3 regions of the Arthrobacter sp. Rue61a genome follow, and region 3 is predicted to be linked to each of the others. Evidence: riboswitches for the same ligand, from Rfam matches in the RefSeq annotation. Region 3 holds a riboswitch; each other region holds the start of a gene.
What was found. Region 3 has a riboswitch for S-adenosylmethionine ahead of ARUE_RS19000 (DUF1737 domain-containing protein). Riboswitches for the same ligand answer to the same signal wherever they lie in the genome.

Region 1 (8,040 bases), 1.6 Mb from region 3:
CCGCAGTCTTGGAACCGGCCGTCAGGAGCACGTTATGCCAGGCCCATTCGCTGGCCTCGGGATCGTGGGGATCCAGGCCGTTGTGGTTCACTGCCGACGGTGCCATGTCCTGGATCAGCGTTCCGCCGTAGAGGACGTTCAGCAGTTGGTGGCCGCGGCAGACGCCCAACAGCGGCAGACCGGCGTCGATGGTTGCCCGGGCAACATCCATGTCCAGATGGTCCTGCTCGGGGTTGACATCGTAAAGGGACGCGTCAGGGTCCTGCCCATAGAGGCGCGGGTTGATGTCGCCGCCGCCCGGCAGCAGGACGCCGTCGAGCGTTTGCATCTCGGTGGCCAAGCGCCCGGCGCTGTCAGCCAACACCGGGGTCAACAGCACCGGTTGTGCGCCGGCCTCACGCAACAGGTCCACGATGAACGTAAAGAGCTCGTTGGCTTCACCCACCCGGGCGTCTGGGGCGTCCGAACTGCTGAGACGGACCGGGACGCCGATACGCGGCCGAACAACTTCTGAACTCTTCATGCTTCATGATGCACCGGATCAAGGCCCGGCACACAAACGGCTGCACCACTACGCTGAAACCATGAACCGCTCCGGAGCTTTGAACCCGAGTCCGCGAACTCTCGACGTCGAAAGCGTGGTCCACTTCCACCAGCTGGTGAGTGCAGGGGCCGGCTCCATGAACGGCTGGCACGCGCAATCGCTGGACCTTCGGGGCCACTCGCGGGACCTCAAAGCCTTGAACCCCCAAGGTGCGATTTTCCTGGGGTGCACTTTCGACGACGGGGTGGAGGAGAGCCTCCGCCGGCGGGGAGCGCTCATCTTCCCCAAGCTTCACAATGTGCCGTTCAATCCCTACCGCGGCGGCGTTTACACGGCCAGCGAACTGTATGAGGGCATCGCCGTCACAGAGTACGAATCCACCCTGGATGCCCGCGTCTACCAGTGGAGCATCCTCCCCGGGCAACGGGGCAGCCTGGACGCCACCCTCGCAGCGGCCCTGCACGACCACGCAATCGGCGACGCCCTGGACGAACTGCTGGACCACGGGGCACTCGCCGGGACCAAGCTGGTGGGTGTCATGGGAGGACATGCCGCGCAGCGCGGCACCAAAGAATTCGCCGACGCCGCAAAGCTGGGACGGTTGCTGGCACAGGCGGGCTTTACGGTGGCCACGGGCGGGGGTCCCGGCGCCATGGAAGCCGCCAATCTCGGCGCCTACTTGAGCGGACTGCCCGACGCCGACTCCATCGTCGCGCTTGAGGATCTCGCCGCTGTGCCCGGGTTCAGGCCCTCCGTGACGGCTTGGGCGCGGCAAGCAGCCGCCGTCGTCGAACGTTATCCGGACGGCACCCCGACGCTCGGCATTCCAACATGGTTCTATGGTCATGAGCCGCCCAATCTCTTTGCCACGCACATCGCCAAGTACTTCGCCAACGCTGTCCGCGAGGCCATCCTGCTGGAGCTCTGCGACGGCGGCATTGTGTTCCTTCCAGGCGCGGCCGGAACGGTGCAGGAAATTTTCCAGGACGCGTGCGAGAACTACTACGGAGCCCCGGAGACCATCACACCTATGGTGTTGGTAGGGCGCGAACACTGGGAACGGACTTTCCCTGCCTGGCCCATGTTGCAGAGCCTCGCCGCGGGGAAGCCCATGGCGGACAAGATCTTCCTGGTGGACACCGTGGAGGATGCGCTCGCGGTGGTAGCCGGGTAAGTGGTGGCCGGCTAGCCCCTTAGAAATCCTTGCTGCAAGGACCCGTGCCCAGCTGGGCGAGCCCTGTCCGGTCGCCTGCGGCGAATCCGCGGACCCAGGACGCTTGGTCGAACATGAGTTGCCGGGGATCGTCCACGTGGTCCAGGCCCAGGAGATGTCCCAGCTCATGCATGATCACAGCCACGCCGATCTCCTCTCCGCTGGGGGCGTCCACGATCTCCGCGAATTGTGGCGCATCCAAGGACACGGTGCCTGTCACATAGGCCTTGTAACCGTTGCTGAGGCCAATGGAGGAGCTGCCACCAAGGCCCACGGTCTGCCCGGTCAGACGCGGAACCTGCTCCGGTGTGCTCCAGGCAATAAGCACGGGCGCCCAGCGGTCCCCGTACCTTTCGGGCTGGTATCCGGGCCTGGTGGGGGAGGGAACTTCGGAACTGGGTCCGTCATAGATGAACTTCAATCCCGTGGCTTCGCTGGCCTGTCTCACGGCTTCCTCCACCAATGGCTGCCAGGACGGCGGGGCCAGGTCCGAGTTGACCACGTAGTGGATGGGCCTGCAGGGAGAGTAGGCCAGCGGGGTTCCGTCTTCCTTGACGGCCAGGAACTTGTACGAGGAACTGGTGCGGCCCAGTGGTCCCGGCGTGCCGAGCGGCGCGTCGGCTTCCTCGAGTCCCGGGATCGGGTCCTGGCGTTGGCCGAACGGTACGAGCCCGGGCCGGGGTGCCTGGCTCTGTGTGGCGGACGATCCGTAGAGGAGGTGCTGGAGTTCGCCGCTGAAATAGGCTCCTGCGCACACCAGACCGAGCACGCCGAAAAGGAACAGGATGGCCGCGATGCTGCTGTGCTTGATCGGTGGCCTGACCGGGGGAGGCTCCGGTGGGCGCGGGGTATGCGGAAGGTAACTCGGACGAGGGGGATCGTGGTCCGGCCACTTGGGCGACCCATAAGGTTCCATGGAACCCCCTGACGTGGAGGCCGCGACGGAAGGTGGGGCGCCGCCGTCGGCCGTATTCGCCAGCATAAGTCCCACTCCGCCGGGAGTCCATGCCGCGAGTGCTTGGCGTGCGAAGGCGCTTAGATGTCCTTGCGGCAGGGCGCCGAGGCAAGAAGGTACAGGCCGTTCAGGTCGCCCGCCGCGAGTCCGTCGGGTGCGCCGATCTCCGGGTACATGAGTTGGATCGGATCATCCACGTGGTCCAAGCCCATCACATGGCCCAACTCGTGTTGCATGACTGCCAGGACGTAGTCGGCCCCGCCGGGACTGGCCAGCAGTTCCGTTACCTGCGGAGTGTCCAGCTCCAAGCTCCCGGTGATGTAGCTTTTGGGGCCCTTGTTGAGGGAGTACATGGTGCTGCCTCCGGTCCCGATGACGTTGTCGGCCAGGGCCGGTGCCTCCACGGGTGTGGTCCACGAAATCAGCAAGGGAGCCCACCGGTCACCGTATTTGGACGGCTGGTAGGGTTCGCGCCGGTCTACCGGCACCTCGTCCGTGGTGCCATCGTTGACGAACTGGATGCCGGACGCAGCGGATATATTCGCCAAAGCGGTGGCCAGCAGGTCATCGGAGCCGGCAGGTGCGGACGCGTTGTTCACGACGTAATGAAGCGGACGGCAGGGCGAATAGCCCACCGGAGTGCCGTCGTCGTTGGTGGCCAAAAACTTGTACGAATCGTTGGTGGTTCCCGGCGCCGAAGGGGAGGCCAGCGGGGCGTCCGCTTCCTCACGTCCGGGCGGCGGTGCGTCAGGGGCGCGTGCCGGTTCCGCTTCGCCCGGCCCGTCCTGCGGTGAACCCGGAACGCTGACGCCCGGGAACAGCGCGGTGATGCGAGGGTCGCCCTGAAGGAATCCACTCACCAGGACGGCGACGACGGCGGCAATGACGGCCATGAGGACGCCGCGGAGAATACGCACGGCTGTTCCAGTGCGTCGGTGCCTGGGCGCACGCGTTGCTTCCCGCTCCGGGTCCACGGTTCTCCATTCCTGATGCCCTGGTCACGCGGGGCAGCGCGGAGGACGAACCAACATTACGGTCTCCGGACCGAGCCGTCCAAACTTAGACGATAGCCGCGCCGAACGCCAGACCCAGCCCGTACGTGGCCGCCGCCGCTCCCAGGCCAATGGCAAGCTGCCGCAGCCCGCGGCTCAGCGGCGAGGTTCCGGACAACAACCCGACGACGGCGCCAGTCGCCAGGAGCGCGATGCCCACCAGAACGCCGGCCACCAGCAAGGCGGCGATGCCCGTCATGCCGAAAATGAACGGGAGGATGGGCACGATGGCGCCCGAGGCGAAGAAGCAGAAGCTGGACATCGCAGCGCCCCATGCTGAACCCACGGACTCGTGGTCGTCAATGGGTGGCTTCTCCGGCTGCAAGGAGAGGCTTGGGTCGCAGTCGCAGCTGAACAGTCCCATGCGCTCGGCAGCGCGGTGCTCCGCGGCTTCGCGCGTCATGCCCCGGGCCAAGTACACCAGGACCAGTTCGTTGTGCTCGATGTCCAACGACGGCGCCGCGGTCAGAGTGGCCTGCGTGGGCAAAGTGGCATTAAGGAGTTCCCGCTGTGAGCGGACTGAGACGTATTCGCCCGCACCCATGGACAGCGCACCGGCCAGGAGACCCGCCACGCCACTCATGAGCACCACGGGGCTGGGCACTCCGGTTGCGGCCATGCCCATGACCAGGGAAAGGTTGCTGACCAGGCCGTCGTTGGCGCCAAAAACGGCGGCGCGGAACGTTCCGGAGAGCCTGTTGCGACCACGCGTGGCAAGGCCCCGGACTACTTCTTCGTGGATTTGTTCATCTGCCACCATGGCAGGCGTCGCGGCAGGTTCGGTTCCGTACGGGGAGCGGCCTTCAGCGCGCTGCGCAAGGGCGAGCACAAACACGGAGCCGAAGTTACGGGCCAGGAAGCCCAGGAACCGGCTGCGGCTGGACGCTGCCTTGGGCATTCCGGCGTGCTCGCCAAGGAGCTTGAGCCAATGGGCCTCGTGCCTGCCTTCGGCCTCGGCCAAAGCGAGCAGGATTTGGCGTTCTTCGCCGTCGCGCCGCTGGCAAGCTCCCGGTAGACGGCGGCCTCGGCACGCTCATCGGCCAGGTACTGGCGCCACCGGCGGATGTCCGCGTGCGAGGGAGGCACGGCTGCTGATTCGGGGGCTGCTGAGCCGGGGGTGGGGTCCGGAGCTGGGCTCGACGAACTGTGGGATTCCTGGTGCATCTGCACTTTGTCTCCTGTGCTGGGTGGGGTAGTTGCGGCCCCATTGCACGCCCCACACTACCGCTTATCCGCGCCGATTTTTGGCTGGTATTCCTCACCTGGAATGTTCGGTGCACCGTAATTTCCTTGACCCTTGCCCGTGCCGGTGCTCAGATGGAAGGACAGGGACGGGGCCTTCCCGCCACTGGATTCTGCATTCGGGTCAACGGGCCGAACCGGCCCACGAGACGGAGGTTGCACCATGAACACCACCGAATCACACGCCAACTACCCGGAGCGGACAACCATTGAGTCCGACCCGGCCTACGACTACGCCGAAGACCAGGAAGTGGATGAGCCCTGGGTTGAGGAAGTGGACGCCCCCGAGGACGACGAACGTGTGGTCCCCCTCGACGAAACCGAAGAATTCCGCGACGAGGATGAGGAAATCTAGGATGGATAGTCGCGGCTCAGTGTGAAGTGACGTTGGAGGCCCGCCCGCTTCCCGACGGCCGCAACAGTCACCGTCAGCGTCCTTGACGCCTCACACCAGCGCGTCGGCAGTATGGCTTTGGCCAATGCTTGCGCGATCAGCTGCGGCTCGGGATATGCGAACTTCCCTGTCCGGGCCTTTGTCGTGATGGTCACCGTGCCAAGGAAGAGGTCGACGGCGGGAATCACCGGGACCGTGGGCGTTTTCGCCGGGGTTCCTGGTGCTTCCAGGATGCTGGGTGTTTTTGGGGTGCTTGCTGCCGGGGTGGTATCGCCTTGGTACGGCAAGGGACTGCTCCTTGGGAGAGTGCTCTTGCCCGCTCGGTTGTCTCTGGTCCGGGACGGGCCGCTTCCTCATCCGAACCACCCGTGAACATGGGGTTGGTGTGTGGCCAGTCGGAGCTTGGCACCACATCTCTTGAAGCTGGGACCACCCTATCCCATGGCTGCCCGGACGACCCGTTGCGAGGCCCGTTCTGCGCCCTGCTTTGCGCGCTTTGGGGTGGTCTTGCGTGTAGAGCGGGCCTTCCAAGGGGTGGGCGTGCGTTGTGGGGCCTGGTTTGTTGTGGGGCCTGCTTTGCGCGCTTTGGGGTGGTCTTTGCGTGTAGAGCGGGCCTTCCAAGGGGTGGGTGTGTGTTGTGGGGCCTACTCTGCGCACTTTGGGGTGGTCTTTGCGTGTAGAGCGGGCCTTCCAAGGGTGGGGGCATAACGCAACGGCGGCGCCGCCCCGAAAAGGGGAGGCGCCGCCGTCGAACTTTGTTTGTTTCTTTGTGCCTGCCTAGGAAGCCGGCGTGGTGAGCTCTTCCTCTGCCACGCGGGTGCCGGCCACACGGTCCGTCCACGCCTTCATGACGGCCGGATCGGTGGGCTTGCTCAGCAGCGAGACCACTACGTACACCGCAGCCGAGGCGATCAAACCGAAGTAGATGGGCTCGTTGGCGTAGATGCCGTCAAGAGGAACTTCGGCGTTGATCTCGAGGATGATCATGGTGCCCAGGGTTATCACTGAACCGGCCGCCATGGACCATGCTGCCGCGATGCCCGTTCCGCGCTTCCACACCAAGCCACCGATGATGGCTACCAGCAGGCCGCCCACCAGGATGTCGTAGGCGATGGTCAGAGCGGCCACAACGTCCTTGGTGGAGATGGCGATGATGATGGCCACGATTCCCAGTCCGAGGACCCAGTAGCGGTTGGCCTTGACGTCGTGCTCAGGGTTGTCGGAGTCGGACGTGTCCACCTTCTTGCCGAACCAGCTGGCAACGAAGGGCATGACGTCGGCGCGGGCAACGGTGGCGGCAGCGATCAGTGCGCCGGAAGCCGTGGACATCATGGCGGCGACAGCTGCAGCGAGTACCAGGCCGCCGATGCCGATGGGCAGGAGTCGGGTAGCCACTTCGGCATAGACGTCATCCTTGGCAGCGATCTCCACACCGGAGAGGGCCACGCTGGCAGCCATGCCGATCAGGGCACCGGCGAAGCCGTAAAGGATGCAGTAGACGCCAGCGGTAGCGCCGCCCCAACGGGCAACCGTGGGGGTCTTGGCGGTGAAGACGCGCTGCCAGATGTCCTGGCCGATCAGGAGGCCGAGTGTGTAAACGACGAAGTAGGTGATGATCGTCTGAAGGCCGATGCCACCGATGTCGAAGAAGCTCTCATCGACGCGGGCGCGGATGCCGTCGAGGCCACCAGCAGCGTTCAGTGCGAAGGGGAGCATGAGGAAGAAGATTCCCACCGTCTTGATGACGAACTGGACCTGGTCGGCCAAAGTGATGGACCACATGCCGCCGATGGTGGAGTAGACCAGGACGATTGCGCCGCCGATGGCGATGGCGAGCCAACGCTCCCAGCCGAAGAGGACCACGAAAATGGTGGCGTAGGCGCCGGTGGACGTGGCACACAGCATCAGTGTGTAGGCCAACATGACGATGCCCGAGGTCTGGGTTGCGGTGCTGCCGTAGCGGAGAGTCAGCATCTGGGAGACCGTGTAGATCTTGAGCTTCTGGATGGTTCCGGCGAACAGAAGGCTGAGCAACAGCACGCCTGAGCCGATGGCCACCACCAGCCACATGCCGGAAATGCCGAACTTGTAACCGAGGCCGACGCCGCCCACGGTGGATGCGCCACCGAGGACCACTGCGGCCATGGTGCCGGTGTAAAGGAAGGGTCCCAGGCGGCGGCCGGCCACCAGGAAGTCGCTGTTGTTCTTGGTGCGGGACTTGCCCCACCAGCCGAATGCCAGCATGGCGAGCAGGTACACCACCACGATTGCGATGTTTATAGCCGAAGATTCCATGAACGGTCCTTGGAGCTGATGCACGGAGGTTGGGGTTTTCGACGATACTCCTGCGAAGCGTCGAAGTCTCTGTGCTGACGATTGGAGATTGGGGATGTGTTGTATGCCTCACAGACAACACTTGTTGCCTATGAGGATATGTTGTGATGGGAGTAACAGTCAAGATCCTTTGGTCATGCTTCCGCGTATTCTGGCGTTCTTGGCCTGTCTCCCGGCTACTATTGCTCCAATGACAGGGCCACATGACAGGCCTGAAAGGTTCGTGAATGAAGGCTCTACCCGTTGAACCGAGCAATATCCCAGTTGCCATCGGTTCCAGAATCCGCGCAGCCCGGCAAGCGCAGC
Region 2 (8,040 bases), 2.1 Mb from region 3:
CAAGGTGCGCAGCTCGGCGTTGTCAGGGTTATTCAGCGATTCAAAGTACTCCACTGTCCAGTGGAACCAGCGCATGCAGAACAGGCGCATGGTCAGCCCGTGCGTCACCAGGAGCGTGTTCGGAGCGTACGTGGGCTTTTGCCAGTGCCGATACAGGGTCTCCATGAAGGATGACACCCGGTCGTAAACATCTGAGCCGGATTCGCCCTCGCGGAACCGGTAGAAGAAGTGCCCGTAGAGGTTGCGCAGTTCCTTTTGGTCCTCGATCTCCCCGGCGATCTGAAAGTTCGCCCAGTCCTGCTCGCGAAGCCTGGGTTCCTCAATGACCCGCTCGATCAGCGGCCCCAAGTTCATGGCTTCCAAGGTCTGGTAAGCGCGCAAATAGGGGGACACGTACACGCAAACCTGCTCGCCATCGAGCTTCCTGCGCAGGTCCTCCCCGGCGATCCGTGCCTGCTCCACACCGCTATCCGTCAGCGGGATCCGGTAGTCCGGCACACGGTTGTAGATGGACGTGTCGGCATTCGCGGCTGACTGGCCGTGCCGGATCATGAAGATTCTCTCAGGGGCACCCATCCCACCAAGCATAGGTGGCCGCCATGCGTGGTCCGGCGAGGTGTGCGCTTCCCGGCAAAGTGGCAGGTAGTGAGGGCAAGATAGGTACATGTTCCTTGCTTCCCGCCGCCGGCTGCGCGCCGAAGTACTTATTGTGCTGGGCCTGTCCTTGGGCCAGTCAGCCGTCTACTCCGTAGTGCAGCTCTTGGACAAGATGACGCGTGCTCCCTTGGCTGATGCCACATCAACCTTGAACAGGTCCCAAAGCGCTCGCGAGTACTTCGATCTCACATACCAGTTGCTGGATATTGTGTTCGCACTGGTGCCCGTGGCCCTGGTGTTCTACTTCCTGTCCACGTATGCCCCCGGAGGTCGGGAAGGCGGGGGCGCTTCGGCGTTCGCCCGGCTTGGGTTCAACTTCGCCCGGCCCGGTAAGGACCTACTGCAAGGCGTGGGACTGGCTGCAGCGATTGGCATTCCCTCGCTCGGCTTGTACGCGGCCGGTCGGGCGCTGGGAATTACAACAGCCATTGTGCCCAGCGGCCTGGATGCCTACTGGTGGACCGTGCCCGTACTGATTCTCTCGGCCATGCGCCACGCGGTCGTGGAAGAAGTGATCGTGGTGGGGTACCTCATGGACCGCTTCGGTAAGTTCGGGTGGAGCATGCCGGTGGCCATTGTGGTCAGTGCCGTGCTGCGGGGGAGCTACCACCTGTACCAGGGCTTTGGGCCGTTCATCGGGAATGTGGTCATGGGCCTGGTGTTCGCATGGATTTATACAAAGACCAAGCGGGTCATGCCCTTGGTGATTGCCCACGCATTGCTGGACATCGTGGCGTTTGTTGGATTCAGCCTGTTCGGCAAGGCAATGGGCCTCGGCTGATGGCGTTAAAAATATTCGGCCGCCATCGGTGGGTGACGTCATTGGCACCCGCTGATGGCGGCCGAAGTTCAACCCGGACATGATGGACCGGGGCCGGGACAAGCCCGGATGGATGGAGCGGTCAGATGGTGACGGCTCCGGTAGCTGTTTCGAAAGTGACAGCCAGGATGCCGGGGGTGCCGTGCGGTGCCATCCACTGGACTGCGACATCCTCAAGCGGCTTTTCCACCGGCTCGCCCAACCACTCGGTGACGCGTTCAGCCGAGCCCGCAATGGTGAGGCTGGACATCTTGACGTCGCTTTCGTAGATCCTGGACGGGTGCAGTGAGGGGTCGCCCTCCCACTTGAGCAGGTACGGTACCTGGGGATCGGCGATCAGGCCGAGGATTCCGATCTGCTGCCACACCAATTCGCGGCCGTCAGGGAACTTGCGGTTGCCCGGAACAGCGGAGCGGCCAAGGCGGTCTTCGAAGGGGGCGAGGTCGTCAACGGCGACGCACCAGCCCATCCATCCGCCCCCTGCAGCCGAACGGGCGCGGACGGCCTGGCCAAAGGGTGCTTTGTCGGAAGCGGGGTGGTCCAGGACCTCCACCACTTCCAGGTACTTGTTATCCGCAAGGGGAATGATCATGTTCCGGGTACCGAAGCGCGGGTGCACTCCGCCCCGGACAGCGTCCACTCCCAATGCCGCGGAAATTCGTTCGGTAGTGGCCAAAAGGCCATCTCGTTCACAGGCGTAAGAGACGTGATCCATGCGCATGGCTTCATCTTGGCACTTTGTGATCAGGGTCTCAGCTAAGTCAAGCCTAACTAAGGTGGGATGTACGTAACTTTCGCTATGAGCGTCATGGAAGGACGCTAAGAGACCTGTAGATTCCACCGGCGTCATAAAGCTGTCTTAGCTTCCGGACAGTTCCTAGACTGGCCCCAGCTCACACCGCACCACATTGCCTGCCAAACCCATGCGTTACGAACAGGAGAACCCGATGTCCCAAGGATGGTCTTTCGAAACCCGCCAGATCCATGCAGGCCAAGAGCCTGACGCCGCCACCGGAGCTCGCTCGCTTCCGATCTACCAGACCACGTCCTTCGTGTTCCCCAGTGCCGAGAGTGCTGCCAACCGCTTCGCGTTGGCGGAGCTTGCACCCATCTACACCCGGATCGGCAACCCGACGCAGGATGTTGTGGAGCAGCGGGTCGCGAGCCTTGAAGGTGGCCTGGGGGCACTTCTGCTCAGCTCCGGACAGGCCGCGGAGACGTTCGCCATCCTGAACATCGCTGAGGCCGGGGACCACATCGTGGCGAGCCCCAGCCTGTACGGCGGCACGTACAACCTGCTGGCGCACACGCTGAAGAAGTTCGGAATTGCGGTCACCTTCGTGGAGGACCCCGACAATCTGGAGCAGTGGCGTGACGCCGTCCAGCCGAACACCAAGCTGTTCTTCGGCGAGGTTGTGTCCAACCCCCGCCAGGACGTGCTGGACATTGAGGGCATCGCCCGCACCGCTCACGAGGCCGGTGTGCCCCTGATCGTCGACAACACCCTGTCAACGCCCTACCTTATTCGTCCCATCGAGTGGGGCGCGGACATCGTGGTTCACTCGGCCACCAAATACCTGGGTGGTCACGGTTCAGCAATCGCCGGTGTGATTGTGGACTCCGGCAACTTCGACTTCGGCAAGGACCCGGAGCGCTTCCCTGGGTTCAATACCCCGGACCCCAGCTACAACGGACTGGTCTATGCCCGGGATCTCGGCAAGGACGGCGCCCTGGGCGCCAACCTCTCCTACATCCTCAAGGCCCGCGTCCAGTTGCTTCGCGATCTAGGCTCCGCCGTGTCTCCGTTCAACGCCTTCCTCATTGCCCAGGGTTTGGAGACCTTGAGCCTGCGCGTGGAGCGTCACGTTGCCAACGCCACCAAGGTGGCTGAGTGGCTTGAAAGCCACGACGACGTCGAGTCGGTCGCCTATGCGGGCCTGCCATCCAGCCCGTGGTACAGCCGGGGCCGGAAATACGGCCCCAAGGGCACGGGCGCCATTGTTGCCTTCAACATCATGGGCGGCGTAGAAGCGGGCAAGCGCTTTGTGGACGGACTGGAGCTGCACTCGCACGTTGCCAACATCGGTGACGTCCGCTCGCTGGTCATCCACCCGGCGTCCACTACGCACAGTCAGTTGACGGTGGAGCAGCAGGTGGCTGCAGGCGTCAACCCCGGCCTGGTGCGGTTGTCCGTGGGCATCGAGAACGTGGATGACATCATCGCCGACCTCGAAGCCGGTTTCCGGGCTGCGAAGGGCGCCTAACGCCGCGGTTCAAAGTCTCAGCCCGACTGCCGCCCGCGTCGACGATTATTCGCCGGGCGGCAGTTCAGGGTGCTCATTCGTGAACGAAGGCACCCCAAACCGTCACACTGTTGTCACATTCTTCGCCAGAACCGCCCTGTATTTCCTAGACTCTTCGTATTAGGTCATGAGTGCCAGCACACAGCCCCGGCTTGCTGGCCGGCAACCCTCCTCCGCGGTGGGGTGCCCCGGGTGAAGACCTGGCCTGTTCGCACGCAAGGCGACGGGCAAGCGCGAGGTTAAGGTGTCAAAGGAATGACCATTACTGCTACAGCCCTTCCAAAATCCGGAGAAGAAGACGGAATCGTCAAGTACGCCGGCATAGGGCCGCTGGAACTTGAAGCCGGCGGATTCCTTCCCGACGTTGTCCTTGCGTACGAGACCTGGGGGCAGCTGAACTCCGACGCATCCAATGCCGTACTCGTCCAGCACGCGCTCACGGGCAGTACACACGTAGCCCGCGGCGCCACGGATGAAGAAGGCTGGTGGGAGCAACTTGTTGGACCAGGTGCCACCATCGACACCAACAAGTTCTTCGTCATCTCCATCAACATCGTGGGCGGCTGTTACGGCAGCACCGGCCCATCATCAGCAGCACCCGATGGCAAGCCCTGGGGTTCTCGTTTCCCGTTGGTCACTCTGCGCGACAGCACGGTGGCTGAGTCACGCCTTGCCGATGCTTTGGGCATCGACTCCTGGCACGCCGTGTTGGGTGGGTCGATGGGCGGCGCCCGTGCGCTCGAGTGGGCCGTGACGTTCCCCGAGCGGGTGGAGCGCTGCGCCGTGATCTCGGTGGGCGCCTACAGCACGGCCGAGCAGATTGCCTTCGCGCAGGCCCAAACCCTGGCCATCCGGCAGGACCCGAACTTCAATCACGGCGACTACTACGGCGGTGCCGCGCCTGAGCATGGTTTGGCGTTGGCCCGACGTATCGCCCACATCACGTACCGCTCAGCGTTGGAGTTGGACTTCCGCTTCGGCCGGCAAGCCCAGCACCAGGAGACGCCGCTGACAGCTGCTGTGCTGGGGGAGCGCGGGCGCTACCAAGTGGAAAGCTACCTGGACCACCAGGGGACAAAGCTGGTCCGCCGTTTCGATGCCAACAGCTACATCGCCATTACCGAGGCCTTGATGTCCCATGACGTCACTCGTGGTCGCGGCACGTTGGAAGCGGCATTGTCGCGCACCAAGGCTGAGTTCTTTGTGGCGGCCGTGGACAGCGACAGGCTCTACTTCCCGGCACAGTCGCGGGAACTCGCCGCGGCACTCCCGGGAGACGTATCGGTCCACCTCATTGAGGCGCCGATTGGACACGATGGCTTCCTCACCGAGATCGGCCAGCTCTCGGCGCAGCTCCGCGAAGCCTTCTTCGGCTAAACCAGGCTCACGTTCAGGGTGGCCTAGCCGTTCATGATGTCGCCGCGCTGCTTCATGTAATCCTCCATGGCGATCTCGCCGTTGCTGAACTTCGCATCCAGCTCGGCCAGCTTGCGCGCACGGTAGCCTTGCGGCTGCGAGCTTCCCGTTGCGGGAAACGGCGTGGGGGACGAAGAGTTCGACGGCGGCCCGGCCTGCGGTGTCTCATCCGCGGGGCGTACGACGATCGGCTCCGACGGGTACCCGGGGTAATTCTGCGGCGGGTACCCCGGGCCCGGCAGATTCTGCGGCGGGTACCCGGGGCCGCGGAACGTGTCATTCTGGATCCGACGCGCCCGGGAGCGGTTGTACATGCGGATTCCGAGTGGAATCAGCCACGAGCAGACGATGATCCAGAAGATCAGATTGTTCACAGTGCAGGCCTCCTAGGTCTCATCCCAGCTTAGTCCTGCCACCTGGACGCGGCCCGTCTCCCGGAACCAGCCCGGCTAATTCACACCAGCGTGGTCTCCATGCCCAAGAACCGGCCGTAACGATCCGCCTCGGCCTCCAAGGCGTCTTGTTCTTCCGCCGTTGCCGGCCGGTTCATTCGGACATCGAGTTCGCAGGTCATGCCGGAGAAACTGTGGCGCCACCATCCGGCCAACCTGCCGTTCAGCAGGACCACGTGCATGGGTCCGTTGTCCTCGGGGAAGTATGGCGCCGTTCCACCAAGGAAGTGCCGGGACTGTGAGTAGCCCATCACGTATTCGTCGTAGCACTGAATGAGGTCCAGGCGGGGGAGCCCGGGGTCCTCCATCGCTGAAGGATCGTCGCCGTTGGTGAGAGCCTCCGCTTCCTCAGAGGCCAGATAGAACTCCAGACCATCGAAGTGAACGGTGCCCAGGCTCCCGGGGGAGATCTCCTCAGACACGCCGATCCCCCGCTTCACGTCTTTCATGGTCAGCCCGGACCACACGGCACAGTCCTTGATCGTGGCGGGTCCCCGGCTGGTGAAGTACCGGAGTGCCAACTGTCCAAGGGCCTGTTCGCGGGCTTCGGCAGTCAGCGGTGACAGAACCGAACCGGGAACGCGTTCCTCGAACAGGGCATATGTCTGTTTCAGGGCACCTCCGGCGGAGCGGACGGGGGAGCCGCTCACCAGTATCCGGCTGATTTCCGCGTGCATGAGGTGGTAGATGAACCCCAGGCCCTTTCCGGGGAAGCCTGCTTGTACCAAGACTTCGGCGAGTTCCTCGCGCGTCTTGTGGGCTCCTCCGGCCACGGCAGCGGCCAGGATCCGGCCACTCTTTGCAGCAGCCCCCTCATCGATTCCCGTCTGACGGTACATGCCTTTGTTGCCCTGGTGGAGGCGATCTGCGGACAATCCCATCAGCCAGCCAAGATCGTCCCGATGCACAAAGTGCCAGGTGGGCCGGAGGATGTGGGTCCGCAGGATGACCCCGTCGGATACAGCCTGCTCAACGTCTGCGGCCGTGACCATCGGTGAAGTGCTGGCGGAGCTTCTCTGAGCAAGGGTCCATCTGGCATAGGGGAATTCTTGCGACTGCACGGCCAGGAGGTTCCGGACCACGTCCCCGGGATTTCCGGCAAAGGGGGCCCGCAACTGCTGCCTCCGTAGCCGTGTCCGCCTGATAGTCTCCGCGGACAGGGAGCTGTCACCCGGCACGGCGGACCTCGCAGTGAAGAAGCGTCACGTCAGCTGCGCGGCAGCAGGGTGCCGGTAGAGCCGAAGACAGGTCCCGGCGTCGGACGCTTTGGCGTGATGCCGTCGCCTGAGGACCGGTGCCGAAGCCGCCGGATGACCCATGGGACAAAGTACTCACGAGCCCACACGAGGTCCGATGAGCGGGCTTCGCGCCATGTACGCGGCGGAAGGGCCTTGGGCATCAGGGGCTCGAGCGTGTGTTGGACGTTCAGTGCCTCCAGGACCATCATGGCGATGGTGTGATGGCCCAGCGGCGAGAAGTGCAGGCGGTCCGCGTCCCACATCTGGGTATCAGCCAGCTGCCGCAGAGACCACATGTCGGCGATGATGGCGTCGTGGCGGGCGGCCACCGTACGGAGGTTTTCGTTGTAGATGGCAACTTTGCCGCGGATACGCCCCAAGACCGACGCGGCAGTATCCGGACCGTTGAAGAGCACCACGGTGGCGCCGCCGGAGCCCAGCTGCGCCACCGCGGCATCGAGCTTTTCGGCCAACAGATCGGGATCGCCGCCGGGGCGGATGAGGTCGTTGCCGCCGGCCGAAATGGACACGAGGTCCGGCTGCAATTCCAGGCAGGGCGTCACCTGTTCATCGATGATTTGCTGCAGCAGCCTGCCACGGATAGCGAGGTTGGCATAGGCGAAGTCTTCCTGTCCGCGGCTCAGCTCCTCAGCGACCCGGTCAGCCCAACCTCGGTGACCACCCGGGTTCCGGGGCTCGGGGTCGCCGATGCCCTCCGTGAACGAGTCACCCAGTGCCACGTAACGGCTCCAAGGATGCTTTTGAATGGACTCGCCCGGCTTCAGTAAAGGATTGTTCTCACTCACGCTCATATCCTGCACCGTGACGGCGACCCTACGCCACCGTAGGTTGTTACTTGTGGGTAACTGCAAGAATGGACCCATGACTGAAGCACCCACATTTCCCGCCCCCGTAGTCCTGTGGTCCCACGATGAAGCCGAGCGTGCAGGCAAGCCGCTCCTGGTCCTGCTTCACGGCTATGGATCCAACGAGGACGATCTCTTCAGCCTGGCCGGATTGCTGCCCGACGGCTTTGTTGTCGCCGCCCTTCGCGCACCGATGCCCATGGGGCCGGGCTTCACCTGGTTCCCTCTCACGGCGTCCATCGACTATTCGCTGGAAGCCGTGAAGCACGCAGCCGAGTATGCGCTCGA
Region 3 (8,040 bases):
GACTTCAGCAGCGGGTACTTGACCCAGCTGATGGCAGGCTGCTGCTCCAACCACTCGGCGATCTTCAAAGCGGACGCGGAGCTGTGGTTCACGCGCAGCCCGATGGTCTCCAAGCCCTTGGTCAACACCCAGGCGTTGAACGCGGACAGAGAAGGGCCGGTGTGCCGCATAAGCTGCTTGACCGGGCCGTCGATGAATTCCTTGGTGCCCAGGATTGCGCCGCCAAGGACGCGCCCTTGGCCGTCGATGTGTTTGGTGCCGGAATAGACGATCACGTCGGCGCCCAGCTCACCGCAGCGTTGCAGCAGCGGAGTGGCAAAGACATTGTCGACCACGACAGTCGCCCCGGCGGCATGCGCCAGTTCGCTGACTGCAGCGATATCGACGATCTCCTGCATCGGGTTGGACGGCGACTCGAAGAACACCGCGGTGGTGGGTTCGGAGAGGGCTTCACGCCACTGCTCCAGATCCGGGCCGTCCACGAATACCGTCTCCACGCCCCAGCGCGGCAGGATCTCATTGAGGATCACGAAGCAGGAGCCAAACAGGGAGCGGGCGGCAACCACGCGGTCGCCGGCAGCCAGCAGGGCACCCAAAGCGGTGAAGACAGCGGACATGCCGGACGCCGTCGCAAAGCACGCTTCGGTTCCTTCAAGCAGCCGCAGCCGCTCCTGGAACGTGGCCACGGAGGGGTTGCCGTAGCGGGAGTAGACGAAGCGTTCGTCCTCACCGGTGAAGGCTCGCTCTGCGGCGGCTGCGGACTCGTAAACGAACCCGGAGTTCAGGAAAACGGGCTCGGACGTTTCCTGGAAATTGGTACGGTCAAGGCCACCGCGGACGGCTTGGGTGTCAGGGCTCCAGCCAGCGGCGTCGGGATTGAAAGTCACTTACTCGGTCCCCAAATTCGTCGGCAGGCCACGGTTCTTCCACCCGTTAACGGTGCGTTCGCCGTAGCGGTCCGGTTCGCCTTCAAAGCCCTCAAGGACGTTGTAGGCAGTGAAGCCGGCCTGGGTTGCGGCGATTGCGGCCGAGATGGAGCGCTGGCCGGAACGGCACAGGAACACCAGCTCAACGCCGTCGTCTTCGGGTGCCTGCTGCTGCAGATCCTCGATGAAACGGGAGTTGGGAATGCCGCCAGCCAGGTTCCACTGGATGAACAGGGGGTCGTTCTCGGTGGCTTTGGTATCGGGGATGCCGATGTGGGCCCATTCGCCCTCGGTGCGGACGTCCACCAGGATGGCGCCCTCTTGAAGCTTGGCCCACGCGTCCTGCGGGGTCAGATCACCTGCGTAGCTCATGCGTGGCCCTCAAATGCTTCTTCGTCGTCGTAGTTTTCCAGCTGATCGACGGCGTTGGCTACCGCAGCATCCGCGCTGGCGATCGCGGCAGGCAGGACAACGGCTTGGGCAACGATCACGTCGGTGCCGTTGAACGTGGCGGCCGGGCTGCCATGGAGCACGTAACCTTCTGCGAGCGAGTTGTGGATGCGCTCGCAAAAATCACGGGTATCCGGGCCTGTAATCAGGCGGTAGGAGAGTTTTTCTTCAGTGGGTTCAGGCATTGCTGGTGCTCCTCAGTCACGCTTGCAGTACGAGTTGTCGATACGCCGAGTAGTCACCTGAGGCACCCCGCCGGAGAGAGGGTTGCCGACCAGCAAGTCAGGGCTTTGCGCTGGTGCTCATTACTCAAGAAAAACGTAACATCCACGGGCATCGGGCCGCACTTGCGGGCTGTTGCGGGGCCGTCATGTTGCGTAATCGGCGGCTCATCCCTTATTCGTTTTTCAGCGCACGCACTGCCGCGCCCACCGTTGGGAAGAAGTGGTCGGGCGTAAAGCGGGCCGCTGTGCCCAAATGGATCAACTTGTCTTTCACAGGTCCCTTCAGTTCGGCGAACACGAGGTCCACGCCTTTGCTTGCCAGCCATTCATCCAAAGTGACGAGGTCGTCCAGCGCCGTAGTGTCGATCCCGGTGATGGGCTCCGCGGCGAGGATGACGTGGGTAATGGCATCTGTTGTCTCATCCGGTGCCTCGTCAAGTTGCTCCCGGACAAAGGCCGCCAGTACCTGCCCATTACCGAAGAACAGCGGCGCATCGAAGCGGAGGATGAGAAGTCCCGGGATGCGTTCACCATCGGGGTGCCGCTCAAGGTCGTGATAGCCAGGGAGCCCTTCTTCAGCACCGAGTTCTGTCCGGTACGGATCCCAGGCCCTCCGCACGAAGTCCAGAAGCGCCAACGCAATGGCCACCACGATTCCCTGCAGTACCCCAACGGTGAGGACGCCCAGGAACGCGGCCAGCATCACCACAGATTCGCTGCGGCTCATGCTGAAGAGCCGCTTCACGCCCGCGGGGTCCGCGAGGGCAATGGCTGCGGCGATGACGACGGCGGCCAACGTTGCGGAGGGCAGGTACTCGGTCACTCCGGGAGCCAGCAGCATGAAGGCCAGCACCAGCACGGAACCCACCACGCCGGTCATCTGGGATTTGGCACCAGCATCCACGGCCACCGGGGTTCTGGAGGTACTGCCGGAGATCGGGAATCCGCCCAGCAGTCCGGTGGCCGCGTTGGCTGCCCCGAGCGCCGCCATTTCCCTGTTTCCCGAGACCTTCTTCCCTTCCTTGGCCGCCAATGTTTGGGATAGGACGCCGGTGTCCGCGAAGGCCATGAGGGCGATCCCTGCCGCAGCGGGAAGCAGCGTGAGAGCATCAGCCCAGCCGATGCCCCCGAGTGCGGGCATCGGGAGGCCCTGCGGCAGGACTCCGGTGACCTTCACGTCGTCGTTCAGGCCCCAAACCGCCGTAACAACGCAAGAGCCGACCACCGCCAGCAGGACGCCGGGTACCTTCCACTTCAGCAGCCGCGGGATCCAAATGAGGGCAAGGGAACCGCTACCCAGCAGCAGGGCGGTGACATTGACGCCACCGCCGAGCACCCCGGTGGTGACCTTCGCGAGCTTCTCCCAGATGTCGCCGTCGGCCTCTATCCCGAAGAACGCCGGTAGCTGCGACAACAGCACCAGTAACGCAATTCCGTTCAGGTATCCGAGCCGGATGGGTTTGGACAGCAGGCCGGTAATGGTTCCCAGTTTCAGGGCAGAACCGGCCAGCATGATCACCCCGATCAGCACAGCCAACAGCCCGGCCAATGCCACCGATTTTTCGCTGCTGCCAGCTGCCAGCGGCACAATGGCGGCGGCGATCATGGGGGCTAGGGCTGAGTCGGGTCCGAGGACCAGGATGCGGGAAGGCCCCACAATGGCGTAAACCAGCAACGGGACCACCGTTGCGTACAGTCCGGTGACGGGAGGAAGGCCGGCCGCCTGCGCATAGGCCATGCCGGCTGGCACCAGTAAGGCGAACAACGCAGCGCCCGCCACGATGTCATGCCGCAGCCATTCGCGCTTGTATCCCTTGAGCGCCCAGACGCCCGAAAGCCGGTCCTTGGCGGAGGTGCGGGTGGGTGAACTCATACAGCGATCATTCCCGACCCATGCTGTTTGCGGAACAAGGAGCCCGCCGTATGTGGAAAATTCGATCGCTCATGAGTCCCACCCAAATGTGACGCCCCGGGAGCATAATTGACGCAGTACGACCCCCTGTAACTTCGCATGAAATCAGGTCGCGGTGAACGGACAGAGCAGTTCTACACTCAAGCCCATGCTGCACTTTGGATGGTTTGTGGGCCACGGTTTCGGAGTCCAAGGCTGGGGCACTCCTGGTTACGGCTTGGGCTACGACTGGAAGAAACCCGCCCTGTACCAGGAAGCCGTGCGCGCTTTTGAGCGATCCGGGCTGGACCTGTTCATCATCGAGGATTCCCTCACTGTTCCGGACACGTATGGCGGTACGGCTGAGGTCTCATTGGCCCACGCGTCTTTCGCGCCAAAGCATGATCCGTTGGCGCTGGTTCCGTACCTTCTCTCCGCCACGGAGCACCTGGGGATCGTGCCCACGGTCAGCGCTTCCTTCTACCCTCCCTTCACCGCCGCCAGGCTTCTAGCCACACTGCAGCACTTCTCGGAAGGCCAGCTTGGCTGGAACGTGGTTACCTCCGGCAGTGATCTCGCAGCGCAGAATTACGGGCTGGATCAGCAGATTGAACACGACCTCCGCTACGAGAAAGCGGAGGAATTCGTTGACGTCGTCAGGCGGCTTTGGCGCAGTTGGGAACCTGCTGCTGTGCTTGAGGATGTTGAGGCGGGAGTGTTCGCAGACCACAGCAAAGTGCACCCGATCAACCATGAGGGCGACTTCTTCAAGGTCCGGGGACCGCTGAACACGGCGCCCTTGCCGGAAGAACCCGTGCTGGTGCAGGCCGGTGCCTCTCCCCGGGGCAAAGCATTCGCAGGCGGCCATGCTGACGTGGCCATTGCCCTGGCGCGTGGCGTTGACGGGATGAAGTCCTACCGGGATTCGATCCGCGCCGAAGCCGCCAAGGCGGGGAGGAAGCCCGACGACGTCAAGGTACTTTTTGTCCTGAAACCCACGGTTGTTGGTTCCACAGCCGAGGCAGAGGAGCTGCGGGCGCAGCGGCGGGAACTCACCCAGCGAGACATCGACAGCCAGCTCAACTCAATTTCCTACCTCTCCGTCATCGACTTCAAGCAGTTCGACCTCGACGCCCCGCTTCCCGAGCTGAGCACCAACAGCAACCAAGGCACGCTGGAACACTTCGCCAAAGCTGCCCCTCCGGGTTCCACGCTGCGCCAAATCCTCCAGGCACGCAGCGGCGGAGCAGGCGACTCGATCATCGGCACTGTAGGCGAAATCGCTGACTATCTGGAGGAAACAGGCTCGGCCGTAGGTGGCGACGGATTTCTTTTCTCCGGCTTTGTGGACCCAGTGACCGTGCACGGTGTACTGGACAAACTCACCCCGGAACTGCGGCGGCGCGGCCTGTTGAGGAAGAGTTACGGCAACGGTGGATTCCGGCAGAACCTCCTGGACTTCTGATGGTCTCCCATGAAACGCCAACCCTCCTGATCGGAACGGCTCCGGTGCGCCCCGCGGACGTGGCGCTGGCGGCTGAAGATCCGACGTTTCATGTGAAACTCAACCCAGATGCGTTGTCCTTGATAGGCCGCTCGCGGGAAATCGTGGAGTCGACCGCCGCCTCCGGCCAGCGGGTCTATGGACTTAACACCTTGCTCGGTTCCGGCCGCGACACCGCTGTGGAGGAGAAGTCGCTCCTGGCCTATCAAGTCCAGGTGGTCAGGTACCACAACAGCGGAGTGGGTTCGTCTTTGGACCGCGCCGCTGCCCGCGCCGTGATCCTCACCCGGCTTATCGGATTCAGCCGCGGCGGTTCCGGTGTGCGACCGGAAACTGCAGTGTTCTATGCGGAACTGCTCAACCGCGGCGTCTTTCCCGCCATCCCTCGCGAAGGCTCGGTGGGTTCATCGGACCTGACCCAGCTTGCCGCCGTCGCCGCCGTTGCCATCGGTGAAGGTGAAGCATTCGACGCGGACGGCACGCTGGTCCCCGGCGCCAAGGCGCTCGCCGACGCCGGCCTCCAGCCCCTTGTCCTCGCCCCGGGGGAGGCCCTCGCCTTGGTGAGTGCCAACGCGTATTCGGTGGGCGTTGGAACCCTCGCATTGCTGCGGCTGCAGCACTTGGCCGAGCTGGCCGACGTCGCGCTTTCCCTCTCGCTGGAGACGATCGCAAGGTACGACGGCGGCGGGAACCTCAGCCCGTTTTCGCCGGCAATCCAGGCGGCCAAGGCTGTGGACGGGCAGCGGGACTCGGCTGCTGCTGTGCGTCGCCTGCTGAGCGGCGGGTGGTTGGAAGATGTTCGTCCGGAGGTGTCGGTGCAGGACGCGTTGTCGTTCCGGGCCGCACCGCAGACGCACGGGGCTTTCCGATCGCTTGTTGGGCAGCTTGCTTCGGCCTTGGACGTGGAGCTGAACGGCCGTGGGGATAATCCCCTGGTTGATGTCGAATCCGGGCACATGGTGTCCGGCGGGAACTTCCAGCCCATGCAGCTGGCGCTCGCCTTTGAGGGGCTGCGGCTGGCTTTGGCGCATGTGGGAATCTCCAGTGAACGGCGCATCGCCAAGTTGTATCCGCCCCAACGAGCTATTCGGGCACGCCACTTGCAGGCTGCGGCCTCCGGGGAATCGGACCTTGCACAGGAGGAACTTCCCGGGCTGCTCTGGTACTCCGCCGCCGGACTGCTGGCCGAGCTCAAGGCCCTTGCTGCCCCGGCGACGCTCGGCGCACCAACCCTCTCGGCCGACGTCGAAGACCATTCAACGCTGGCCCCGCTCGCGTTGCAGCAACTCGAAAAATCGTTGGACGCAGCGGAGAAGCTCTTGGTGATCGAAGCGCTGACGGCGTCGTATCTGCTGCTCGAAGCGGGAGCCGCGCAACCGCTCGGGAAGGGTACCGGCGCCGTCGTGGGCCGCTTGGCTGACGTGCTGGCCGACCGGCCATCGGCGCCCGACTTGGTTGAACGGGCGCGGACTGAGCTGCGGGATGCCGTTGGCCGGGAATTTTCTGAGGAAGGAGAGAAGACGTGGTGAGTACAGCGATTCGCAAACATGGTGTTCACGCGGCTTCCGGGCCTCCGGACGGATTGGACGATTCGGTCCTGGAGAGGGTCGGAAACACGCCACTGGTTAAGTTGGAGTCGCTGAGCCGTGGGCTGGGCAGCACCATCCACATCAAGCTCGAGTCCGAAAACCCCGGCGGCTCCATCAAGGACCGGACAGCTCTGAGCATGGTTCGGGCGGCTGAGAAATCCGGGGAGCTGAAGCCCGGCGCCACAATTGTGGAAAGTACGTCCGGCAATACCGGAATTGGGCTGGCCCTCATTGGGCACCTGACAGGCCACCCAGTGGTGGTGGTAACAGGCGACACCATCTCCGAGGAGAAGCTCGCCGCGCTGCACAACTATGGTGCCCGCGTGATCTTGACCGACTGGAACGCGCCATCCGAGTCGCCTGAGAACGCCCGCGCAGTAGCTGCGCGGATAACCGCTGAGACACCCGGCGCGTGGCGGCCCATGCAGTTCGACAATCCAGCCAATCCCGCCGCGCACTACCAAACCACCGGCCCGGAAATTTGGGAACAGACAGGTGGCCTGGTGACCCACTTCGTAGCGGGCATCGGTACCGGCGGGACCATCAGCGGGAACGGCCGGTTCTTGAAGGAACGCGTGGCAGCCGCGCGGCCCGGCGGGCACGTGGAAGTTGTTGGCGCCGACCCCTACGGTTCTGCCTACAGCGGCGGCCATCCCGGCGAGATCCTGGTGGACGGCGTGGGCAACTCCTGGCCCGAGGCTGAATGGCCCAAGGCCTTCGACCGCACCATCGTGGACCGCTTCCTGCGCATTCCCAACGACGAGGTCTACTCCACCGTCCACCGGCTGCTCGATGAAGAAGGGCTCGCGCTGGGTCCGTCCTCCGGGCTCGCTGTGGCCGCGGCCGTCCGGGTGGCGCGGGCCGCACCCCACGGTTCGCTGGTGGTTGCCATAGCGCCCGACGCCGGCACCAACTACCTGAGCAAGGCTTTCAACCCGGTGTGGCTGGCGGAGCACGGCATCCGGCTCGCCGCGGACACACCGGCCGCCCGCGACGCCCGCGAGTAGAACCCTCTCTCACGTCCCGCGGGTTTGGGGTGCACCTCTCTCATGTCCCTCGGGTTTGGGGTGCACCCTCTCTCATGTCCCTCGGGTTTCTTCCATGTGGGCTGCTAGCATCTGAAGTTCCGAACGGCACCTGCCGTAGCGAAATTGGGGGTTTTTTGTTTTCTTTTGTTGGGATTCTCTACTCCGTGGTGACGGTGGCCGTCGCCGCTTTGGTGATTTACGCCTTGGTGCTCGCCATCATTTTCTTGCGCCTCCGTATTCGGGAACTGAAGCGGGGACAGGAACCCCCGTTGCGCTAGGCTCCAAATATGCCCGAACAGGAAACAAAACCCCGTCTGGCCGGCTACCTGGACAAGCAACAGCCGGATCTTTACGCAACTTTGAGCCACTATTCCCAGCAGCTCGTAGATGAAGCTGACCGACTTGGCATCCCGCGCCGCACTCTTGAG

Region 1: linked by a shared signal. The riboswitch ahead of ARUE_RS05070 (hypothetical protein) and the one ahead of ARUE_RS19000 (DUF1737 domain-containing protein) in region 3 are both predicted to bind S-adenosylmethionine.
Region 2: linked by a shared signal. The riboswitch ahead of metX (homoserine O-acetyltransferase MetX) and the one ahead of ARUE_RS19000 (DUF1737 domain-containing protein) in region 3 are both predicted to bind S-adenosylmethionine.

Annotation. Positions count from the first base shown of each region.
Region 1 is NC_018531.1:1,067,839-1,075,878, forward strand. Features, by position in the region: gene ARUE_RS05040 (gamma-glutamyl-gamma-aminobutyrate hydrolase family protein) at 1-523, opposite strand, end outside; gene ARUE_RS05045 (LOG family protein) at 585-1,718, shown strand; gene ARUE_RS05050 (matrixin family metalloprotease) at 1,738-2,739, opposite strand; gene ARUE_RS05055 (matrixin family metalloprotease) at 2,793-3,629, opposite strand; partial or broken gene ARUE_RS05060 (VIT1/CCC1 transporter family protein) at 3,772-4,928, opposite strand; gene ARUE_RS05065 (hypothetical protein) at 5,170-5,361, shown strand; gene ARUE_RS05070 (hypothetical protein) at 5,358-5,687, opposite strand; SAM riboswitch class IV at 5,704-5,823, opposite strand; gene ARUE_RS05075 (sodium:solute symporter family protein) at 6,178-7,695, opposite strand; gene ARUE_RS05080 (helix-turn-helix domain-containing protein) at 7,962-8,040, shown strand, end outside.
Region 2 is NC_018531.1:1,513,505-1,521,544, forward strand. Features, by position in the region: gene ARUE_RS06935 (histidine phosphatase family protein) at 1-576, opposite strand, end outside; gene ARUE_RS06940 (CPBP family intramembrane glutamic endopeptidase) at 665-1,438, shown strand; gene ARUE_RS06945 (VOC family protein) at 1,560-2,198, opposite strand; gene ARUE_RS06950 (bifunctional o-acetylhomoserine/o-acetylserine sulfhydrylase) at 2,401-3,741, shown strand; SAM riboswitch class IV at 3,904-4,020, shown strand; gene metX (homoserine O-acetyltransferase MetX) at 4,036-5,157, shown strand; gene ARUE_RS06960 (hypothetical protein) at 5,181-5,570, opposite strand; gene ARUE_RS06965 (winged helix DNA-binding domain-containing protein) at 5,651-6,826, opposite strand; gene ARUE_RS06970 (SGNH/GDSL hydrolase family protein) at 6,856-7,698, opposite strand; gene ARUE_RS06975 (alpha/beta hydrolase) at 7,769-8,040, shown strand, end outside.
Region 3 is NC_018531.1:4,159,252-4,167,291, reverse strand. Features, by position in the region: gene ARUE_RS19010 (O-succinylhomoserine sulfhydrylase) at 1-887, opposite strand, end outside; gene ARUE_RS19005 (rhodanese-like domain-containing protein) at 888-1,298, opposite strand; gene ARUE_RS19000 (DUF1737 domain-containing protein) at 1,295-1,561, opposite strand; SAM riboswitch class IV at 1,575-1,686, opposite strand; gene ARUE_RS18995 (SulP family inorganic anion transporter) at 1,773-3,473, opposite strand; gene ARUE_RS18990 (NtaA/DmoA family FMN-dependent monooxygenase) at 3,628-4,956, shown strand; gene ARUE_RS18985 (aromatic amino acid ammonia-lyase) at 4,956-6,524, shown strand; gene ARUE_RS18980 (PLP-dependent cysteine synthase family protein) at 6,518-7,591, shown strand; gene ARUE_RS24220 (hypothetical protein) at 7,747-7,890, shown strand; gene ARUE_RS18975 (carboxymuconolactone decarboxylase family protein) at 7,900-8,040, shown strand, end outside.